2 linked regions of the Victivallis lenta genome follow. The protein of the gene in region 2 interacts with the protein of the main gene of each other region in a pairwise test. Links are inferred from orthologs where the notes say so. Each region holds a gene or a part of one and is shown on either strand. Other genes may lie near its edges.

Region 1 (7,727 bases), on a different replicon or contig from region 2:
GACACGATGAAAAGCGTGCTTGCGATCCAGAGAAAATAGACATGTTTCCAGCGGCGGAAAAGCAGCGGCCAGCCCGGCAGCAGCACCAGTCCGAGCAGCACCAGAGGAAAAATCAACATCTTCATGGCAGGAAAAAATCTCCTTTCGCCGAGCCGCCGCGATAGAAAGGCGGTTCGGCAATCCGGCCCGGCAGCCGGGCATCGGTCACTTCACACCACAATTCAGACCCCGGAGGCTGCATGCACGCAAGATCGAGGCGGCACAGCGCAGCGGCGGTTTCGAGCGACGGGCAGAAACTGCCGCCGGTCACGACGCCGACCACCTCCTCCGCCGCATTCAGCACAAGCGTCCCCTCACGGGCGGCGCGCCGGGTTTCGAGCAGCAGCCCGGCCAGCACATGGCGCTGCTTCCGGTTCAGCAGCGCCTGCCGCCCCGGAAAGCTGCGCGCATCGTCGAGCCGGACAAGATCGCCGAGCCCGGAGTCGAGCGGCGAAAACTCCGCCGTCAGCTCGCGCCCGCAGGCCGGATACCCCATCTCGAGCCGCAGCGAATCGAGCGCGCCGAAACCGGCCGGCATGACCGGCTCCGTTTCGAGCAGCAGATCCCAGAGCTGATCCGCATATTCGAGATTGAACAGCAGCCGGAATCCCTCCTCGCCGGTCGCTCCGGCGCAGGCGGCGATCGCCCGGAATCCGTCGATTTCGACCGTGCCGCAGCAGCTGTATTCCGGCAGGGGACCGGCCGCGAACGATTCGAGCACCTTCCGCGCCTCCGGCCCCTCGAGCCCGAGGCAGGCCAGAAGCGGCGTCAGCTCCTGAACTTCGGCCTCCCTTCCGGCGATATGGGCGGAAATCCGCTCCAGGTCGCCGGCTGCGCTGCCGGTATCGGTAACCAGCAGAAAATCGTCCTCGGCCATCCGGAGCATCAGCACGAGAGAAAGAACGCCGCCTGTTTCGGAAAGCATGAAATTCCGGCGGCAGCGCCCGATTCCGAGATCAGCGGCCGGGCGCGCAAACAACGTGTCGAGCGCCGGCGCGGCCTCCTTTCCCGCCACGCGCAGCTTCCCGTAGGAGCAGAGGTCGAAAACCGAACAGGCCGAGCGCGTATGGCGATGCTCGGCGATGATGCCTTCCGGATAATAGAGCGCCGTATTCCAGCCCGCGCGCGGCGTCATTTTCGCGCCGAGCTCGATCTCATACCCGGTCAGCGGAGTTGTTTTCAGCGCCCCCATGTTCAGAGCTCCGAATCGAGCAGCGCCGTCGCGGCATGCAGCTCGGCGACAGCCGTTTCGATACCTGCGCGGTGGCGGAACACGCTGGTTCCGGCCACGATCATATTCGCGCCGTGGGCGGCAACCGTCTTCACCGTCTCCGCATCGATGCCGCCGTCCGCCTCGAGCTGGACATGGAGCCCGCGACGCAGAATTTCGCGCTTGATCGCGGCGCACTTCGCCATCTGGTCCGCCATGAAACTCTGGCCGCCGAAACCGGGTTCGACGGTCATGACCAGCACGAGGTCGATCCGGTCGAGCCACGGAAAAATCTCCTCAGCCGGCGTCGCGGGCTTCAGCGAAATCCCGACCGTGCAGCCGGCTTCGCGGATCGCGGCGATGACGTCGCCGGTCGGCTCCGGGCACTCGAGATGAAAAGTCAGGTGATCGCTGCCGGCATCGGCGAACGCCTTCGCATAGCGCATCGGCTCGGAGATCATCAGATGCGTATCGAACAGCATGCCGCTCGCTTTGCGGATGCTTTTGATGACCGGGGGACCGAACGAGATGTTCGGCACGAAGTGACCGTCCATCACATCGAGATGGATGACGTCGGCGCCGGCGGAAGCAGCGCGTGTGATCTCCTCGTCGAGACGCCCGAAATCGGAAGCCAGAACCGACGGCGACACGAGAATCCGATCGGTCGGCAGTTTGCGCAGGTCGTTGATCATAATATTCTCTTTCTTTTCTTCTTCATTCAAGAGGAGGCAACTCCCCCCGCTCCCCGGAGCGTAATGCACCCCTTGCGGAATCCGGTTGCGGGACCGCGCCCTCACGAATTCCGTCAGGGCCGGACGGCCTTGCCCCCGGAATGCCCCGGCCTCCGGACCGAGGAACTTCATTCAGAGAATATAACCGCTCGCCTCCCGCTTTTCAATTGCATCCGGCAGAAAACAAAAAAAACGCGGAAGCGGGGGGAAACCGCCGTATTCCTCCCCCGCTCCCGCACCCGTTTTCAGTTTCCGGTAAACTCCCCGGTGCTGATGGAGCCGCCGAGAACCGGATAAGGAGGAACCTTTTCGACGATCCGGCAGTCGGCCTGAACCGCCGGAAAATTCCCGTCGCGGTCCGTCACGACGATTTTGCCGCGCCACTCCTTCCGGAAGGAGGCGGGAGCCGTGAGCTCCATCCGCAGCAGCCGGCGCGACAGGGGCGGAACCTCATAGGCGAGCTCGGTCCTGTCCGCTTTCCACCCCTCCGGCAGCTCGACCGAAAGCGTGCCCCTGCGGGGAGTTCCGGTCGGGTTGGCCAGCGTGATGACCGCCTCCTGCGGCTTCCCGGCCGGGAAGCAGTAGAGCTCCGAACGGATCAGGATCTTGTGGCTGCGGAAATAACTCTTCGTCTTGTACAGCTCCGTCAGCTTCTCCGACGCGGTACGCGCTCCGGCGTTCGCCAGATCGGCGGCGGCGCGGTTGAGCCAGATATCCCGCGCAACGGCGTCGCCGTCGGAGTCGTACTGCATCGCGAACTGCACCTCTTTCTGGGCGCGCGAAGTCAGCCGCTCCGAGTCGAGCAGGACGCCGTTGTCGCCGGTGCGCGCCCGGATGGCCTCCCACTGCCCGGCAACCGCCCGGCGCAGCTCCTTTACCGTCGCGGGGGCGGAGACCTCCTCCTTCTCCCGGCGCGCAAGGCAGATTTCCAGATTGGTCAGCACATCGAGAACGAGATTCGTATCGTACAGCACATCGCTCTCCAGAGAACCGCGAAAGGCCGAAATGCGTTTCACCTCGGCCCGGACGGCGTCGATCAGGCCGCCCTTCTCCGCTTTGCGGAGCCGTTCCGCCGCGATCCTCGCCCACTCCCCGTTCTTCCGGGCGTGCTTTGCGAGGAAATCGAGCTGCGCGGCGGCGAGACGAACCACTGCTTCAGGCGCCGGGTCCCGGACGAAAACCGGATTGTCGAGCGACAGAACCGGCTGCTTCGCATCGAGCTCACGGCCGAACACATCGCGGACAACCGAATTGCGGGAGAGCGGCAGATCGATTTCTGCCGGCTCCGCGCTCTTCGAGAACAGCACGGCGACCGGTGTGCCGCCGTTCGCAAAGAGATAGGCCGTGACATCGCCGTTCTCCTCAAACCCGAGCGGGAGCGCGTCTCCGAGCTCCCGGATCATCGCCGCCATCGCCACGAGATTTTTATGCGGCCTGCCGTCGGAGTAGAGCGGCGCCCACAGGCTGCCGTTGTAGATGAAGGTCTTGCCGTTGCCCCAGACCCGGTGAGAAAGCAGCGACTCCATGAGCCGGTGGAACGGCTGGCCCGACGCGGCCGTCTCGGTCGACCACATCTCGAAATCCCGGCCGTAATTCCACATATTGGCGCGGTAGTTCTCAAGGCGGCCGTAATCCATCATGCCGTAGCTGTGATAGGACATGAGGTCGGCCCAGCGCAGATAGCCGAGCTCGAACATATCGCGCCCGAACTCCCTGAACGCGTACGGACTCTCCTTCAGCGCGGCCCCGGTGTCGGTCGGGTAAACCATGGCTTCCGGATCGGCCTTCTTCAGCGTCTCGTATGACTCGCGGAAAAGCTGCATCGCCTCGCCCGGCGTGCCGTGCAGCCCGCGCAGACGGTAGTAGCTCCACGCCTCGTTCCAGATTTCGTAAACCCGGAACGGAGAAGCCTTCGCAACCTTTCCGGCGAGCGGCTCCAGATAGAGCCGGCACCAGGCGCCGATGTCCGACGGCGGATAATACGAATAGATGCTGTCACGCCCCGAACTGACCGGTTCGCCGGGCAGCACGGTCGAATATTTCCGCGGAGCGCCGAGCAGCACCGCACACTCGCGGATCCGGTTCGCACGGACCTCGGCAAGTCGCTCGTCAAGCTCGCTCCAGTCGGCATTGCCCTGCTCGTCCATATTGTTGTTCCAGCGGCCGTAGACATCGTGATTCCGCCACCAGTAGAGCCCGACGTAATCGATCAGGGCCGGATGCATGTGATAATAGTGGGCGGCGAACGGCGAAGCGGTCTTGTAGGCCGGATTCGACGGCGGGAAATAGAAGAAGGGCTCGGTCTGCGAAAGAACCGTCGTGCCGTCCTCATCGGTCAGCACGATCTCGTACTCGTAAGCGCCGAACGTCTTCGGAACCGGCAGCCGGAAGGTTTGAGCGCCCTTGAGTTCGACCGTCCGGTTCTCCTGCACCGATTCGGCGGCGGGGCGGCCCGCTTCGGCCTTCAGCCCGAGCCGGAGATTCAGCCGGACCGGCGACTTCTCATGGCAGTAGAGGGTGACGCTTCTCGCCTCACCCTCTTCCAGAAAGCCGTTGCCTCGGGTCGGGCTCATCGACAGCTCGAGCGCATGCGGCGCACATTCGGCGGAAAACTCGTAAAGCCGCACCATCGAATCCGGAATCTGTTTGCGGAAGACGACCCGGAGCGCCGAAACCTCCCGCTCCGGAAACACCAGCCGCGGCGCCACCGCCCGGTTGCCGCGCACCTCGCGCAGCGTGACCCACTTGCCGTCAACCCTGCCTTCGATATCGAAATCGAGCGAAACATGGGTGTCGGTCCAGAAAACCAGCGTCACAGCATTGACCTTGCGCGGTGCGTCGTACTCCGCCATGATCCAGTGCTCGCCGGATTCGGCACTGCTGACCCAGCGGCTCAGTTTGTCGGTACGGTCGCCGTCGGCCGCCTTGTCCGCCGTATACTTGTAGAAGACGGAATCGGCGGAGAGCTTCGTACCGGGCAGGCGGTTCAGATTTTCCGCCTCCTTCCCTCCATCCGCGGCGGACAGGACAAACGAGGCGCACATACAACCCAGCAGAACCATTTGTTTCATCATCGGCAGAATCTCCCTGTTCATTCCCGAAAGTGCATGAGAAGTTATCAGCAATTATACAGAACTTCAGGGCAAAGATCAAGCCGTTTCGCCGATTTTCGATGAAACAAAATGTTCCAGACGGAGTTACTCTCCCTCCGGCCTGTGAATGTCGACGACCTTCCCGCCGAAAAGATCGACGATCTCATGGACGGTCGGATCGTTCAACGCCTCTTCCAGCGCCCTGGGATTGTCGTTCGCAATGCTGCGGCGCTTTTTGCGGCCGGGTTTCGTTTCGGGCGCGAGATGCTCGTCATCGCTCTTCGGGAGAACCGGGGCGGAAACCGGAACCAGCACCGTTTCGCCCGTGTTCGGGTCGAATACCGGCTGCATCTCCGCCGCAGGCATCAGGGAGGCCTCCAGCTCCGCATAGTCCGGCTCCGGCGCTTCCGCAACCGGCGGCGACGCGGGGGCGGGCTCCGGCTTCGGCATCTCCACAACCGCCGGCTTTGCTTCCGGCGCGGCTTCCGGTTTCGGCGCTTCCGCAACCGGCGGCGACGCGGGGGCGGGCTCCGGCTTCGGCATCTCCACAACCGCCGGCTTTGCTTCCGGCGCGGCTTCCGGTTTCGGCACTTCCGCGACCGGGGCCGCCGGGGCAGGTTCCGGCTTCGGCATCTCCTTTACTTCCGGTTTCGACACTTCCGCGACCAGGGCCGCCGGGGCGGGCTCCGGCTTCGGCATTTCCGCGGCCGGTTTCAACGGTTCGATGACCACGACCTCCGGAGCCGCGGGCTTGACCTCGCCCGGCAGCTGATCGAGAAACTTCAGTTCACCCGCCGTGCGCAGCTGGTTCAGTCGTGCCAGAAGGTCGTTGATCCGCACCGCATGCGCTTCACGCATCGCCTTGAGCAGAATCGTTTCGAGATAGACCTGCTTATTCAGCGCATCGTGCAGTACGCGCCCGACCGGAGCAATCGTCTCAAGCAGAATCTGGATCGTATCGGGCCGCACCAGCTTCGCCAACTTGCGGAAACGCTCGATCGATTCGGCCGACTCGTTCAGCAGATCGCCCGGGTCCGGCAGAATCGCGCAGAGCTGAACCGCCCGCAGCGCATCGAGCAGATCGTCGAAAAGCGTCTCAAGGTTTTTGCCCTTCTTCGCCAGGCGGCCGATCACCTTGACGACTTCTGCCGGCTGGTTCCGCAGCATGCCGAGCAGAATCGTATCGAGATCGGCGCGGTCGGTCAGGCCGAACAGCGAAAGGACCTGCTCGCCCGTGATCGCCGTGCTGTCTCCCTGCGCGAAAAATGCGATCATCTGGTCCAGCAGCGACTGCGCGTCGCGCATGCCGCCTTCGGCGGCGCGGGCGATCGCATTGACCGCCTCGTCGTTGATCGCGACTCCCTCGCGGTCCGCGATCAGCCGCAGCCGTTCCGCAATCTGCCGGGTCGGAATCGGCAGCAGGTCGAAGCGCTGGCAGCGCGAAATGATCGTCTTCAGGACCTTGTGAACCTCGGTCGTCGCAAAGATGAACTTCACATGCGCCGGAGGTTCCTCGACCGTCTTCAGAAGTGCGTTCCACGCCTGCGCGGTCAGCATATGAACTTCGTCGATGATGTAAATCTTATAGCGCCCGGCCACCGGCTGGTGCATGACGTCTTCGGCCAGCTCGCGCATATCCGCCGCCGAATTGCGGCTGGCGGCGTCGATCTCGATCACGTCGAGGCTACTTTCCTCCATAACGGCGCGGCACGAGACGCACTTGCAGCACGGCTCGCCGTCCTGCGGGTCGAGACAGTTCATCGCCTTGGCGAAAATCCGGGCGAGCGTGGTTTTTCCGACGCCGCGCGGACCGACGAACAGATAGGCATGGGCGGTCCGCTGCTGACGGATCGCGTTCCGGAGCGTGCGCACGACATGCTCCTGCCCGACCACGTCGGAGAAACACTGCGGCCGCCACTTCCGGGCGATTACCTGGTATTCACTCATAACTGAAACTCCCCGAATAGATCGCCGGTCGCCTCGGCCGCGGTCAGCGGCGCCGTGACGGAATCGACGATTTCGTTCTGAATCCGGAATATCTTCTTCAGGCCGTGCTCGGCCAGATCGATCAGTTCATTCAGCTGCGCCCGGGAGAACGGGGCGCCCTCAGCGGTCCCCTGCACCTCGACGAGCTTGCCGGACTCGGTCATCACGACATTCATGTCGACCTCCGCTTTCGAATCCTCTTCGTAGCAGAGATCGAGCATCGGCACGCCGCCGACGATGCCGACACTGACGGCGGCGACATTTTCGCGGAGCGGACAGCCCGCGAAATGCTTCCTGCCCCAGTCGCTGCGGCAGGCCAGTGCAAGCGCGACGGCCGAACCGGTGATGCTCGCGGTGCGGGTGCCGCCGTCGGCGTCGATCACGTCGCAGTCCACGCTGGCGGTGTTCTCGCCGAGCTCATTCAGGTCGACCACGGCGCGGAGCGAACGGCCGATCAGCCGCTGGATCTCCATCGTGCGCCCGCCCTGCTTGCCGGAGGAGGCTTCGCGCCGCATCCGCTCGTGGGTCGAAGCCGGCAGCATGCCGTATTCGCAGGTGACCCACCCGCCCGGCACCTTCTGCGCCTTCATCCAGGGAGGAACCTTCGCCTCGACGCTGACGGCGCAGATAACCTTGGTCCCGCCGCATTCGATCAGCACGGAAGCAAGC
Region 2 (8,875 bases):
GGGCTCCGCGACCATCGTTTCGCTGCTTTCCACCGGAGCGGACGTAAGTTCGCTGGCCGACCACGGCGGCTTTATCGCCGACGGCAACGTCAGCGTGGTCTGCGACGCCTCGTATGCCGGAAAGGTCCTGCACGGCGGCCCCGGAACCGGAGACTTCGCCGGAAACGTCTGGCTCGTCCTGAAACACGAGGCCGGAACCATGTTCGGCGGCGGCGACAACCGCGCCATGACCGGCACGGTCAATCTGACAGCCGAAGCCGGAACCCGCATCTACAATCTCTTCGGCGGCGGCGACAACGCCTCGACCGGAGCGGTAAACCTCGAATTCCGCGACGGGAACGTCAACTACCTGTACGGCGGCGGTCTCCGCGGCAATGTGAACGGCGACATCGGGATCGCCATGCGCTCCGGCAGCGTCTGGAAGCTGTTCGGCGGCGGCGCGGAGGGAGACGTGACCGGCAATATCTCGCTGGATCTCTCCGGCGGCGGCATCACCAGCGTCCTCTACGGCGGCGGCATCGGCAGCGTGACCGGCGACATCGTCCTGAACATCGGCAGCGGAGTCGATTTCTCCGCCCGGCCGAACATCTACGGCGGCACGCTGAACGGCTATACCGGAGCGCTGAACAGCACGAAGGGCGGACAGGCGGCCGTCACCGCCGCCGGAACCGGATCAACCGTCACCGGCAGCATCACGATGAACCTCACCGGCGCTTCGCTGTTCGGACTCGTACACGGCGGCAGCTACAACTCGTCGGTCGCCGCGCTCGTCTCGCGGGTGACCAACGACATCACGATCAATGTGAGCGGCGCCACCCATCAGGCCGGCTCGACCGGCTGGCTGTTCGGCGGCGGTTTCGCCAACGGCGCGGGAGCGCAGGATTATGTCGGCGGAACCTGCTCGGTCAACATCTCCGGCGGCTCGGACCTCAACTATGTCCTCGGCGGCGGCCGCGCCGAAAAAGGCGGCACGGCCAACGCCGGCGGCGCAAACATCTCCATCTCCGGCGGGATTTTCCGCAAACGGCTGCACGGGGGCGGCTTCGCGAATTCATCCGGCAGCACGGCGCAGGTGCTCGGCGACGTTTCGATCACGGTCGACACGTCGCAGGACCGGACGACCTTCCTCGACGCCGTCTATGCGGGGGGATACGCGCTCGACGGCGCAAACGCCGACGTCTCCGGCGGCGCCCGCGTCACCTTCACCGGCAGCGGCGCGAACCTGACCTTCGACGGCAATCTCTACGGCACCGGCCGCAGCAGCGGCGGAAACGCCTCCGCCGTCGTCGCGGGAATCAGCACGCTCGCCTTTACGGACTACACCGGCGACTTCAACGCCGCCGTCCGGAACTTCGACGCGATCGAGTTCAGCGGCGGCACGTCGGTAACGCTGACCAAGCGGGAAGCGGATGCGGCGGTCAACAGCTACACCTTCAACCTCTCCGGCCGGAATTCCTCGGAGCTGTCGACCGCCATGGTCTCCCGGCTGTCGGGCAGCTGGAACTTCACGGGAGCCTCGGCCGCCCGCATCATCGACCTCGGAGACGGCGCCCTGTTCACCGGCAGCGGCAGCCTCCTCCTCGTGGACGCGACGCCGGAACTGCTGAATTTCGCGGACGACGGCGGCTTCACCCTCCGTTACAGCGCCGAGTCCGACACCCTGTTCGCCGGGGCGGCGAGCTGGACCGCGTTCCGGGACCGCGAATGGAAACTCGGCATCGACAACGGGCAGCTCTCGCTGCACTGGCAGCCGGCGGACACCGAAGCCCCGCCGGCCGCGGCGGCTTACCTGTCCGAAAGCGAAGAACTGAAACGCAGCGGCGGTTCCCTCGCCGTTCTTCCGGCATAAGGAGACAACTCATCATGGACGACCGATTTTCGTATGAACCCCCGGAGCTCGAATCCTACATCGGCAGCGGCATCGCCTTCGGAACAGAGGGAGACTCCGGGCCGTACAATCCGGGCGGCGACGGCGACGACGGCGGAGGCGGAGGCGGAGAACCGGCGTAACAGACAAAACGGTTCCGCAGACTGCCGCAGCCCGCGGAACCGTTTTCTGCGCCCTTGATCAATTCGAAGCGGCGGCGGGCTCCTTCTCCTTCTCTTTATCGCGGTTCCAGGAGCGGCGCGGCGGCGGCGCATACGGAGTCGCCTTGAGCCGCCAGTGGCCCGGGGTCAGGATCGCGTCAAGCTCGTTCAGCAGCTCGCGGGTCACGGTGATCTTGCTCTTCCGCGCCTCAATAAAGGTCACCGAGTCGTCCAGCCCGACCAGGCAGAGCACGACCATCGCGCGGCCCGGAATCCGGAAACACGCCTCGGAAACCCGCTTCAGAGCGTCCGGTCCGAGCTTGTCGGCATAAAGATGGATGTGCAGCTCCTCGGTCAGCTCGGCCGGAGCATCGGCCAGCGGCACGATCCTGTCCACGATGACGCGCGGTTTTTCGGCTTCGTCGCGCTTGCTCACGGTCACGTTGGCCAGAATCGCCATGCCCGGAACCAGCTCGATCTCCTGCTGGGCGAGATCACTCAGCGCCCGCTCGTAAAGCATGCACTCGACCGACGAATCGAGATCCTCAAGCAGCATGATTCCGAACGGCTTGCCGCTCTTCTTGCTGAATTTGCTCGTGAAGCTGCCGACCATGCCGGCGATGCGGATCTGCGAATTGTCGGAGAGCTCGTCGATCCGGCGGATCGGGCAGCTTGAATAGGTCTTGACCAGCTCCGCATACGGGTCGAGCGGGTGACCGGTCACGTAGAAACCGAGCAGCTCCTTCTCGCTCTTGAGAATCTCTTCCTGATCGAACTCCGGGATATCCGGGATCGGCACCGAACACGCCTCGCTCGCATCCTCTTCCCCGAGCAGGTCGAACAGCGACCCCTGCCCGGCCGCCTTGTCCTTCGCGCGCCCGGCCGCGAAGGTCATCATCGGCTCGGCGATCGCGAGGATCTGGCTCCGCCGCAGCCCGAGCGTGTCGAGCGCCCCGGCCCGGGTCAGGTGTTCGAGCATGCGCGAATTCACGTCGGTTCCGCACCGCTCGCAGAAATCGAGGAAACTTTCGAACCGGCCGTCGTTCCGGCGGCTCTCGATGATCTTCGATGCCGCGACCTCGCCGACCCCCTTGATCGCGCCGAGCCCGAAACGGATGCAGCCCGAGTCGACCGAAAAGCTGATGTCCGACGAATTCACGTCCGGAGGCAGCACCTTGATCCCCATCTCCTTGCAGGCGTTGATCAGGAATGCGATCTGGTCGGCCGACTCGAGCTCGCTCGTCAGCACCGCCGCCATGAATTCGACCGGATAATTCGCCTTCAGGTAGGCGGTCTGGTAGCAGACGAAGCCGTAAGCCGCCGAGTGCGATTTGTTGAAGCCGTAACCGGCGAACAACTTGATCTTCTCCCAGATCTGGTCGGCGAGCGCCTCGTCGATGTTGTTCGTCTCCTTGCATCCCTTGAAGAACTTCTCCTTCTGCTTGGCCAGCACATCGACCTTCTTCTTGCCGATGGCCCGTCGCAGGATGTCCGCGCCGCCGAGCGTAAAGCCGGCCAGCACCTGCACGACCTGCATGATCTGTTCCTGATAGAGCATGATGCCGTAAGTCTCCTTCAGGCAGTCCTCCATCAGCGGGTGGTCGTAAATGATCTGCGCCTCGCCCTTCTTGCGGGCGATGAAGTCCGGGATGAACTGCATCGGGCCCGGGCGGTAGATGGCCAGAAGCGCGATGATATGTTCGAGCGTCTCCACGCCGAACGAGCGGCAGAGATTCTGCATGCCGCCGGATTCCAGCTGGAACACCGCCACCGTGTCGCCGCGCTGGAGCATCTCGAAGGTCTTCGGGTCGTCGAGCGGAATCTTCATCATGTCGATGTCGATGCCGTGATTCTTCTTGATCATGTTCAGCGCGTTTTTGATGATGGTCAGCGTCCGCAGCCCGAGGAAGTCCATCTTCAGCAGCCCCTGCTCCTCGCACGGGTGGGCCGGGAACGGCACGACCATGCTGTCGGAGGCGCTGCGGGCCAGCGGAACGAGGTTGTCGAGCCGCTGGTCGCCGATGATGACGCCCGCGGCGTGGATGCCGGTCTGCCGGTTCAGCCCCTCGAGGACCTTCGCGAACTTGAACACCCGCGCGACGTCGGGATCGCTCTCGATCAGCGCGGCGAGCTCTTTCGACTGCTCGACCGCCTTGTCGAGCGTCATCTTCGGGTCCTCCGGAATCAGCTTGGTCAGCCGGTTGCCGAAATCGAAATCATGGCCGAGCACGCGGGCGACATCCTTCACAACCGCCTTCGGCTTCAGCAGACCGTAGGTGCAGATCTGGGCGACGCTGTCGAAACCGTAGCGGCCGCGCACGTAGTCGATGACTTCGCCGCGCCGTTTTTCACAGAAGTCGATGTCGAAGTCCGGCGGACTCACGCGCTCGGGGTTCAGGAAACGTTCGAAGAAGAGGTTGAACCGGAGCGGATCGATGTCGGTGATCCGCGTCAGGTAGGCGACGAGCGAACCCGCGCCGGAGCCGCGCCCCGGACCGACCGGAATGTCCTCGTCCTTCGCATGGCGGATGAAGTCCGACACCACGAAGAAATAGCTGATGAACCCGGTCTTTTCGATGACGCCGAGCTCGTAATCCATGCGGTCGATGATCTGCTGCTGCTCGTCGGTCAGCTTGTCGAGCTTGCGCGGGTCGAAACCGTAACGGTACTCCATATTGTCGAAACAGACCTCGCGCAGGTCGTTGCGGTCCGCCAGGCGGCCGTCCGGCATGTAGAACTTCGGATAGTGGTTGACCTCCGGAACATAGTGGAACTTCATGCTGCAGCGCTCGGCGACGAGCCGGGTGTTCGTGACCGCCTCGGGAACTTCCCGGAACAGCTCCTTCATCTCCTGCTCGGTCTTGAAGTAGTAGTCGGGACCCGAAAATTTGAAATGCTTCTCGGCCAGGCGCGCTCCGGTCTGGATGCAGAGCATGATTTCATGCGCCTCAGCGTCCTCCTTGCGCATATAGTGGACGTCGTTGGTCGCGATCATCCGGAGATTGTTGCGGCGGGCGAGATCGATCAGGAACCGGTTGCAGCGCCGTTCCTCGTCCATATAGTGATCCATCAGCTCGATGAAGAAGTTGTCGGGGCCGAAGATGTCGAGATATTCGTGCAGCGCCTGTTCGGCCCGCTTTTCGTCGCCCTGCAGATAATACTGCGAAATTTCGCTGCCGATGCAGGCGCTCGAGCAGATCAGCCCCTCGTGGTACTGCCTGAGCAGCTCCTTGTCGATCCTCGGCTTGTAATGGAAGCCGTCCTTGTTGGCGGCGGACATCATCTTGCAGAGGTTCCGGTAGCCCTGCTCGTTCTCGCTGAGCAGAATCAGGTGAAAGCCGCCGCGGTTGAACGGCTTGTTCGAATCGAAATCGCGCCGGTCGCCGGGGGCGACATACGCTTCGACGCCGACGATCGGGTTGATTCCCGCGCCGGAGAGGACCTGATGAAACTCCTCGACGCCGCCCATATAGCCGTGGTCGGTGATGGCCATGGCCGTCATGTCGTTTTCCTTGGCGAGCTGGACCAGCCCCTTGACGGTGCAGGCGCCGTCGAGCAGACTGTAATGGGTGTGGAGGTGCAGGTGTACGAAATCCGAGGGCATTGAAAAACTCCTTTTCCTGAAAGCATAATCACATGCAGATATTATACTCTCTCGAAGCGCTTTTCTCAAGCTCCGACCTGTTTTTTTTCAGGGAGAAAATCGGTTCCGGCCCGGCGGGAGCGGCACGGCTGCCGATCCGTCAGACGATCAGGAACATGCCGAAATTGCGCAGGCAGCCGCTCTTGAAGATCCGGTGCCGGCAGAGAATCCGGCGGCGCTCCAGAAATCCCGCCTCGGGAAGCCGGGCGAAGTCCTCCAGCAGCGCCAGCGTTTCCGGCGCGAGCCGGTCGTGAAAGCGGTCCCGGAACGCCCCCGCCTGGCGGCACTGCCGGAACAGGCGCTCCCTGATCTCCCTCACGCCCAGCGACAGCTTGCGGCAGAAATAGGCAGCCCCGTACCCGGAAGCGCCGAATACATTGCCGCCGTGCTGGCGGTAAAGCAGCGTCGGCTCCGACAGCGGTTCGATCTCCCCGAAACAGGCGGCCGTCAGCATCAGCCAGTGATCGTGCATGAACGCCTCCGGCGGAACCGGCTGCGCCAGCTCCCGCAGCGGACGGTTGAACAGCATCGTGCAGCCGGACGCGGCATTCTGCAGCAGAAGCTCCCGCAGCTCCAGGCGCAGGGGATCAATGTGCTCGTGCCGGAAAAACGACCCGGAAACGTTTTCCAGCGTCTCATCGGCGACCAGCAGATCGGTGAACAGGAGCAGCGGAGTTCCGGCCGGCAGCTTCGCCGCCCGTTTTTCGAATGCGGCGCGGCTGTGCCCCACCTTGACCGGCAGCCACCGGTCGTCGTGGTCGCAGAACATGATCAGCTCCGCATCGGCAGCCGCCATAAGCGCCGCGAAATTCTCTTTGGCCGAAGCCCGTCCGCCCGGCAGCAGGAAAATCCGGTCCGGATTCCGCCGGCGGTACTCCTCCAGAATCGGAACGGTCCCGTCCGAGGAGCCTCCGTCCCGGATCAGGAGCCGCCAGTCGCGATCCTCCTGCGCCAGAATGGAATCCAGCTGATCCGCCAGAAACCGCTCCGAATTGAAGGTTGCCAGAAGAATATCGATCGTCATGCGGATTCCCGGATTTTTTCGGCCGAAAATTCACGGAAGGCGCCGCGCACGGGATTCGCCTGCCTATGCCCGAGACCGGCGCCGAGGCCCGTCCCAGCGGACTTCGCCCTGTTCCGCGGCCCGAAAAAACGGCCTGCGCCGCCGGGCGCCGCCGGCCGGACGGCAACCGCAATGTCGATGACATTCATTGCTTTCAATCCCTGATGATTTCAGCCGGACAACGGCCGCAGCCGGTTTTCATGAAACTCCGGAACACGCCTTCGCGCCATTCGGCTGAATGTGTTTTTTCAAACAGTTAAAATAGCACGGCAAGACCATTCCGGCAAGACCGGTTCGACAGGAAGCGGCATTTTTTTCAAATACGGGATTTTAATTGGCGGCTGCATATTGAAAATGGAAAGCGGAGAGTGTATAGTAAAAAGAATAGCGGGACTTCTGGATATTGAATTGGATATTGCGGTTTCCTGCCGGCTTGCGAGCTGTTTTTATTCGGTAATCACAGGAAACAGCGGCTTCGGTCCACATGTGCCGAAGCCGGAACAATATGGCAATGAACAGATCTTTCTGGAGCAAAATAAAACCTTTATTCGATCCTGCACTGGGTATCCGGATCATCTGGAAAAACCGGGATCTGCTTGAGCAACTGGTCCGGCGCAACATTCACGCCAAATACCGCGGATCTCTTTTCGGAATCCTCTGGAGTTTCATTCTGCCGCTGCTGATGCTTGCCGTGTATACGTTTGTCTTCACCGTGATTTTCCAATCCCGCTGGGGCGGAGAAGAAAATTCGCGCAGCGCTTACGCCATCATCATGCTCTGCGGCCTGGCCACATTCAATATTTTCAGTGAAAGTCTCGGTACATGCTGCGGAGAGATCACCAAACAACAGAATTATGTGAAAAAAGTCGTTTTTCCGCTGGAAATTCTGCCGATAGCCCGCGTGTTTTCCAGCCTTGTGCTCGGCTTGGCCTGGTTCGTCCTGCTGTTTATCGCCGTCGTGCTGGCAAAAGGGACGGTTTACTGGACAATGCTGCTTTTGCCGCTGCCCATTCTGGCAGTTGTACTTCTGTCGCTGGGAGTAGGATTGTTCATGGCGTCAATCGGAGTATATATCAGAGATATCCAGCAATGCGTGGCTGTAATCATCCGCGTTCTTTTTTTCATTACGCCGATTTTTTATCCGATCAATGCCGTTCCGCCGGGCTTCCGTTTCATCATCCGCTTCAATCCGCTGGCATATATTATTGAAGAAACCCGCAAGGTATTCTGGTATGGCATGACGCCAAACTGGACGATTATGCTGACCACGATCGCAGCCTGCGCTCTGTGTGCCCACCTGGGGCTGGTCTGGTTTATCAAAACCAAAAAGGGGTTTGCCGATGTCATCTGAAGGAGCCGTATTACGGGTTTCTCACATATCGAAGTGTTACGAGATCTACCAGAAACCGGTCCACCGTCTCTATCAGACGCTCTGCATGGGACACCGGAATTTTTTCCGGGAATTCTGGGCGCTGCGCGACATCTCATTCGAGGTCGGCCGCGGAGAGTGCATCGGCATTCTCGGACGGAACGGGGCGGGCAAAAGCACACTGCTCCAGATCATCGCAGGCACACTTCAGCCCACGACCGGCGAAGTCGAACGCCGGGGAAGAATCGGCGCGCTTCTGGAATTGGGCAGCGGATTCAATCCGGAATTCACCGGCCGGGAAAACGTATTCCTCAATGGAACGATTCTCGGCCTGAAACGCCGGGAAATACTGGCGAAGTATGACGAAATCATCGACTTTGCCGACATCGGCGACTTTATCGACCAGCCGGTAAAAACTTATTCCAGCGGCATGAGGATGCGCCTGGCGTTCGCAGTGCAGATCGTGACCGCCCCGGATATTCTCATTATCGACGAAGCCCTGTCGGTCGGAGATACGGCTTTTCAGCAAAAATGCATGCGCTATCTCCGTAAATTCATGGAAGACCACACTGTACTGTTCGTCAGCCACAATATCTCTTCCGTGAAAAGCCTGTGCTCCCATGCCATCTACCTGAAAAAGGGGCGAATGGTCACGAGCGGGGAACCCAAGCAAGTGGCGGACCTTTACCTGAAAGAGCTGTATGCGGAAAATCAGAAAATCGACGGGACCCGGAAAGCGCCGGCGGCAAAGCCGGTTCCGGGCGGTCCGGCC

What was found.
Region 1: the proteins of dnaE (region 2) and dnaX interact in binary tests that used the Escherichia coli proteins (3 or more experiments, as listed by UniProt). The link is inferred for Victivallis lenta from one-to-one orthologs.

The regions. Positions count from the first base shown.
Region 1 is NZ_VUNS01000001.1:393,421-401,147, forward strand. What follows is about bases 4,599-7,598. They hold dnaX (DNA polymerase III subunit gamma/tau), read right to left. Parts: upstream 7,020-7,598; coding sequence 5,178-7,019; downstream 4,599-5,177. Other genes in these bases: FYJ85_RS01600 (discoidin domain-containing protein), read right to left, coding at 4,599-5,054; rph (ribonuclease PH), read right to left, coding at 7,016-7,598. In the rest of the region: FYJ85_RS01585 (hypothetical protein), read right to left, coding at 1-125; FYJ85_RS01590 (aminomethyl transferase family protein), read right to left, coding at 122-1,231; rpe (ribulose-phosphate 3-epimerase), read right to left, coding at 1,234-1,941; more of FYJ85_RS01600, read right to left, coding at 2,226-4,598; more of rph, read right to left, coding at 7,599-7,727. UniProt on the Escherichia coli protein: Part of the beta sliding clamp loading complex, which hydrolyzes ATP to load the beta clamp onto primed DNA to form the DNA replication pre-initiation complex.
Region 2 is NZ_VUNS01000006.1:110,674-119,548, reverse strand. The notes cover bases 1,869-6,016. They hold dnaE (DNA polymerase III subunit alpha), read right to left. Parts: upstream 5,633-6,016; coding sequence 2,069-5,632; downstream 1,869-2,068. Other genes in these bases: FYJ85_RS07705 (glycosyltransferase family 2 protein), read right to left, coding at 5,772-6,016; FYJ85_RS07715 (hypothetical protein), read left to right, coding at 1,869-2,010. In the rest of the region: FYJ85_RS07720 (hypothetical protein), read left to right, coding at 1-1,849; more of FYJ85_RS07715, read left to right, coding at 1,864-1,868; more of FYJ85_RS07705, read right to left, coding at 6,017-6,695; FYJ85_RS07700 (ABC transporter permease), read left to right, coding at 7,246-8,085; FYJ85_RS07695 (ABC transporter ATP-binding protein), read left to right, coding at 8,075-8,875. UniProt on the Escherichia coli protein: DNA polymerase III is a complex, multichain enzyme responsible for most of the replicative synthesis in bacteria. This DNA polymerase also exhibits 3' to 5' exonuclease activity. The alpha chain is the DNA polymerase catalytic subunit.